2 regions of the Dasania marina DSM 21967 genome follow, and region 1 is predicted to be linked to the other one. Evidence: predicted binding sites of a transcription regulator. Region 1 holds the regulator's gene; the other holds the start of a gene.
The links. Region 1 encodes LexA, which represses DNA repair genes until DNA is damaged. Its sites were predicted from a motif close to ACTGTNTNTANANACAGT; they were not measured.

Region 1 (3,154 bases):
ACGATGGTGCCGACCTTATCAGCATCATCATAGCGTAAACCTATGGTTTCATAGATACGCCGATTTAGCATGCGCGAAGGGTTTTCTACCGTGATTTGAGCAAAGGTGCTATTGGGCACATACAGTGGCCGCGAATCAAAGGTGCGTATACGGGTTTGCCGCCAACCTATGTCCTCCACCGTACCTTCTATAGATCTATCGGGTGAACGTATCCAGTCGCCAATAATAAAAGGCCGGTCTAAATACACCATTAAGCCGCCGAAAAAGTTAGCTAATAAATCCTTGGCCGCAAAGCCTATGGCTATGCCGCCGACACCGCCAAAGGCCAGCACCCCGGAAATACTAAAACCCAAAGTTTGCAGCATCATTAAACTAGCGGTAATAATCACCGCCGTACGCAATAGTTTACCTAAAGCAAAAACAGTGGCCTCATCAACCGAGGATTCAGCGCTGTCGCCAGCAATTAATTGCTGCTCTATACGCTTAACCAAGCGTACTAAAAACCACGTTAATATGGCAATGAACAGCACTTCTCTAGTGGGCGCTATCAACGTAAAAATATAGGCCTCAGACTTTGCTCGTATAATATCCAGTACCAAGCTAGCGCCCATTAACCACACCATAATAAAAGCGGGCCTACGACCGGCGGCAAAAATAGCATCATCCCACTTATTAGCCGTTTTTTTAAACTGCCGCTCTAAGCGCGAAAATAAAAAGCGAACAAAATAGCTGACGATTAAGGTTAGCAGTACCACCGCAAAGACTTCCCACAGCCAGGGGTAATCTTCTAACTGAAAAACATCAAGTAAATCTTGTAAGAAATTGATAGCCATTGCCCTCTCTTTTTCATTTTTCTGTGCCTATAAACAAACGGCAGCCTAAGTAATTTATACAATTTTATCCAGTAATTATGCATTTATATACCATAAGCATATTAAAACTAGCTGGCATTTACCGCATTTACCTACACCAAAAGCTAAGCCATTGAATCATCACTGTTTTTTTATTGATTGCAATTGATTACCGGCTGTGTTGATGCATTTTTGCTCTTTTTATAACACTGGACAGTAAAAATTTAGCTGTTATTACTTGTGTGTAGCCATAAGAAATGAGGATAAAAGCAATGAGAAATATTATGCCTAGTGTTGGCAATTGGTATAAAGAATTACAGGGTGGCGGTATTTTTGAGGTCGTTGCCGTAGACGATATAAGTCAAACCATAGAAACACAGCATATCGATGGCGAGATTAACGAATTTGATCTTGAAAACTGGCATGAATTACAACTATTGGAAGTAGAGGAACCTGAGGATTGGCGCAATGCTTATGAGCTAAGTCATGAAGACTCGCTAGATCCCGATGCCGCCATACGCCCCGAAGAATGGTCCAGCCCTGTTAGTTACATAGAAACCGATATTATGAATGGTGTGCTGGACGACATGTAAAGCCTTCTACTGCAGTCGTTCAATTTAACTAATCAGCAGCCCAGGGAATAATAAAAAGGCTTGCAGTGCCGACAATGCTGTATATAATCACAGCCACTGTACATAAAAACAGACGGATTGGACATGAGTAAATTAACCGCACGCCAGGCCGAAGTATTAGCCCTAATAAAAACCCATATAGAAGAAACCGGCTACCCACCTACCCGCGCCGAAATTGCCAAGGATCTGGGCTTTAAATCCGCCAACGCCGCCGAAGAACATTTAAAAGCGCTGGCCCGCAAAGGTGCCATAGAAGTTATCCCCGGTGCCTCTAGAGGCATACGCTTACCCGAAAACAAGGGTATACCCATCGTGGGACAAGTTGCCGCTGGCAGCCCTATACTGGCTACTGAGCACATAGAAGATTATTGCGAAATGCCCAGCTCGTTCTTTAGCCCCCATGCCGATTATTTTTTAAGAGTACGCGGCGACAGCATGATAGATGTGGGCATATATGAAGGGGATTTACTGGCCGTACACCGCACAGCGCAGGCCAATAATGGCGAGATTGTGATTGCCCGCATCGATGATGAAGTCACCGTTAAACGCTACAAAACCACACGCAGTAAATATCAAATACAACTACTACCCGAAAACCCCGACTACCAACCTATAGAGGTAGATTTGAGGCAGCAAGACTTTGCTATAGAGGGTTTAAGTGTAGGCGTGGTTAGGCGCAGCTCTTAAGCCTTGTGCTGTTGTGCTAAACAGCGTTTGTTTTATTCAACAGCAGCAGTAATAACGGACCACCAAACTATTGGCCGCTTAAGCTAAAACGTTCTCCACAACTTTCTATATAAGCGTCCTCACTTTGCAACTGCGCATCATCGATAAGATGGTAGTAGCAGTTGCGCGATATTCTGGCACTCAACCCCCGGTCTACCAGCAATATAGGTATAGGTTCACCCTGCGGGTTGCTACTGACTTGCAACGGGTATTGTTTTGATAAGACGTATTTGGCGCCGGTATTGAGGGTAAAAATAAACGCTGGCTGGCCCTGCTCCTGCAGTATTTGATAGTCTATAGCCTGAAAAACCTCAGCCTCAACCCGAATACGCCATTTTTCTACGGGGGTAAGCAGATAGTACTCGCCATCGTCTTCGCGCCTTAAGATAGAGGCAAACAAACGCAGCAAGGGTTGCCGCTTAATCTCGCCGCCTTCATGCCACCATGATCCATCCTCTTTAATAACGATATCAATATCGCCACTCAAAGTAGGCTGCCACTGTTCAACAGGAGGGCGCTGAGGCTGGTCTTTTAGGTAAGCCTCTATACTGGCTAATGATTTACTGGCCACCACTAAGCTCCGCAGCTACGGCCAACATAGGTTTATGCAGCAGTGTTGTGATATTTTCACCGGCAAATGACAACAACGATTTACTGGCCTTTAGGCTCACCTTATCCACCACTTTTGCCGAGTTGACATCATAAAGGGTAATTAATACATCGGCCTGTTGATAGCCGGCTTCGTAACTGCCATCCAGATTTTGAAATTGCTGTAACGAACTTAGCGTAAACACTGCCAAAAAACTGGCCCGCTGCGATTTGGCCTGCTGTAACGCTGCCGCAAATGTGTTGGTATTCACCGACACTGCTCGGGCAAAATACACCGCAAAGGCCTGCTCTGACACCTGCAATAAAGGTTGCTGTATGTTTTTATCAGCCACTAGC
Region 2 (3,154 bases), on a different contig from region 1:
TTCCACTTTTTGTTCCGCTGTTAATTGCTGTAGTTGGGTGCTGACGGCTTTTTTATTACTCTGTTTGCTCACGTATAAATGTTGATGTCCCTTGGAGGCAACCTGTGGCTGGTGGGTTACGCACAGTACTTGGCCTTTTTCGCCCAGTTGTTGCAGTAGGTTGCCGACTACTTCGGCGGTGGCGCCGCCTACACCTACATCTACTTCATCAAATACCATGGTGGGTATGGCGCTGGTTTGAGCAGTGACCACTTGTATGGCTAGGCTGATGCGTGAGAGTTCGCCGCCAGAAGCGGTACGCGATAGGGCTTGCGCGGGCTGGCCGGGGTTGGTGCTAATTAAAAAGTGGATGTCTTCTAGGCCGTGCTGGTGTGGCTGTTGAGACTCTCTGGCGGCTAGCGCTATGGTAAAGCGGCAGTTACTCATGGCTAGGGTTTGTAGCTGTGCTTCTACTTGCTTTTCAAGTTTTTGGGCTGCGCTACGGCGTTTTTTGCTGAGTTTAGCGGCCAGTTGCTGGTACTCCAGACGCAGCTCGTTAGTTTGCCGGTGCAAGTTGTCTATTTCCTCATCGCTGCCGGCGATGGCACTGAGTTCGGTTTGTAATTGCTGGTGTAGCTCGCTGAGTTGGCTGGCGTCTACCCGGTGTTTACGGGCTATCTCGAATACTTGGTTGAGGCGTTGCTCTACATAGAGCAGGCGCTCAGGGTCGACTTCGAAGCTGTCTATATGGGCAGAAATTTCGTGGCTGGCTTCTTCAGCTTGTATCAGGGCGCTGCTTAATAGCTGTTCGGCTTCGCTTAAGCCTTTGGTTTTGGCGGGTATAGTGGCCAGTGAGCGTATGGCTTGGCTGAGTATATTGTTGACGTTAAGTTCGCCTTCTTGGCACAGCGCTAGGGCGTGGTGGCAGGATTCTAGTATAGCTTCAGCATTGGCGCGTTGTTTTTGCTCGGTTTCCAGTTTTTCCAGCTCGCCTACTTCTAGGGCCAGTTGATCCAGCTCTTCCACTTGGTAGCTTAATAACTGTGCTCTGGCGGTTTGTTCGCTGTGGTTACTCTCTAGTGTAGCTAGACGTTGTGCCAGTTGATTGTAATCGGTAACGGTGGTTTTGATGTCATCGGCTAAGCCCTGGGTATTGGCGTATTCGTCTAGCAGGCGACGCTGTTGCTCCTTTTTTAACAGCGATTGATGGGCGTGCTGGCTGTGTATGTCTATGAGCATATTGCCTAGGGTTTTCAGGTCGCTGAGGGTGGCGGGGCTGCCATTAATAAAGCCGCGTGAGCGCCCCTCCTTGGTGATGACCCTGCGCAGTAGGCACTCGTGGCCGGCGTTAAGCTCACGGCTGGCCAACCATTGTTGAGCTTCAGGAATGTCACTGATATCGAAGGTGGCATGGATATCAGCACGGTCGGCGCCGTGCTTGACGATGCTGGCATCGGCGCGATCGCCCAAGGCCAAGCCCAAAGCGCCCAGCATAATGGATTTGCCGGCGCCGGTTTCGCCGGTAATTACGGTCATGCCGCGGTGTAGCTCTATATCCAAATGAGAGGCAATAGCAAAATTATTGATATTTAAATGGCTGAGCATGCTGTTTATCTCTGTATCAAGTCTTATTAAGGCGCTGGCGTTTAACCACTGTTGTTATACACAGTATTATGGTTATTTGTACAGTGTTTTGTCTAGTTTTTATTTTATGGCTGGCTGTTGCTGTGTGGCTGTTGCCGTGACCTTTGAATAACTTATTGATATATAAGAATTAATTTTTTATGTCTAAAACCTTGATATGACGCTGAGCGCCCCCATATCTGAGCACAATAGGTAATGTTATAGGTGAAAAGGTGGCGCTGTTAGTGCCTTTTTGTAGCCATTAATCTCAGCGGTAATTGGAGAGTGTACGCAGTGTCAAAAGATGATCAAACAAACCCCGAGTTAGACTCAGCCCAGCCCGAAACGGTAGTCGATAGCGCCGAGGCCACAGAGTTTGGTGCAGAGCTTAGCGAAGTGGATAGCCTAAAAGCGCAGCTAGAGGCCTCTCAGCAAGAGTTGGCCGACACCAAAGAGCATGCCCTGCGCACTGTGGCTGATGCCCATAACACCCAACGTCGCGCCGAGGCCGAGGTGGATAAGGCCCGCAAGTTTGCATTAGAGAAGTTTGCTGGTGAGTTGTTGGTGGTTGCCGATAACCTAGAGCGCGCTCTAGAGGCCGCCGATCAAGGCAATGAATCCTTAAGGCCTTTGATAGAAGGGGTGGAACTCACCCAAAAATCACTCATGGCCGCTTTGGAAAAATTCAAGGTTGAACAGGTTGACCCTAATGGCGAGCCATTTGACCCGCAAGTACATCAGGCTATGTCTATGGTTGAAAACCCCGATGTGGAGCCCAATACGGTTCTCCATGTCATGCAAAAAGGCTACACCTTAAGCGGTCGTTTATTGCGCCCGGCTATGGTTATGGTCTCGAAAGCGCCCGGCGCCTAGCTGGACGAGCGGGTCGGCTAATGTCCGGCTAAACAACACAAAATAAATGGCTGCAGCCCTTGAAAAGGGCGTAAATGCGCCAATATAGATAACAACTGAATAGTAAAGGCTTGTAGCTCTCAGACAGGCCGCCATGAAATTGAACGATGGAGTATGACAATGGGTAAGATAATCGGTATAGACTTAGGTACAACTAACTCGTGTGTATCTGTGCTAGAAAACGGCAAAGCCAAAGTAATTGAAAACGCAGAGGGCGATCGCACTACGCCTTCTATCGTGGCTTACACGGCTGACGGTGAGATTTTGGTAGGCCAAAGCGCTAAGCGTCAAGCTGTTACCAACCCTCACAATACCTTATATGCGGTTAAGCGTTTAATCGGCCGTAAGTTTAAAGATGATGTGGTACAAAAAGACATCTCCATGGTGCCTTATAAAATCTCAGCCGCTGATAATGGCGATGCTTGGGTAGAAGTGAATGGCGAGAAAATGGCGCCTCCACAAATTTCTGCGGAAGTCTTGAAAAAGATGAAGAAAACCGCTGAAGAATATTTAGGTGAAGCGGTAACCGAAGCGGTTGTAACTGTTCCGGCTTACTTCAATGATTCACAACGTCAAGCTACTAAAGATGCCGGTAAAATTGCGGGCCTAGATGTTAAACGTATTATCAACGAGCCTACCG

Region 2: recN (DNA repair protein RecN) is a predicted target of LexA. The motif match lies at 1,632-1,649, and genes of this name have one in related genera.

What each region holds. Positions count from the first base shown of each region.
Region 1 is NZ_KB891585.1:476,667-479,820, forward strand. Features, by position in the region: gene B067_RS0111725 (mechanosensitive ion channel family protein) at 1-833, opposite strand, end outside; gene B067_RS0111730 (DUF6763 family protein) at 1,124-1,444, shown strand; gene lexA (transcriptional repressor LexA) at 1,568-2,170, shown strand; gene B067_RS0111740 (DUF1285 domain-containing protein) at 2,238-2,780, opposite strand; gene B067_RS0111745 (DUF4823 domain-containing protein) at 2,770-3,154, opposite strand, start outside.
Region 2 is NZ_KB891586.1:326,852-330,005, reverse strand. Features, by position in the region: gene recN (DNA repair protein RecN) at 1-1,584, opposite strand, end outside; gene grpE (nucleotide exchange factor GrpE) at 1,888-2,475, shown strand; gene dnaK (molecular chaperone DnaK) at 2,635-3,154, shown strand, end outside.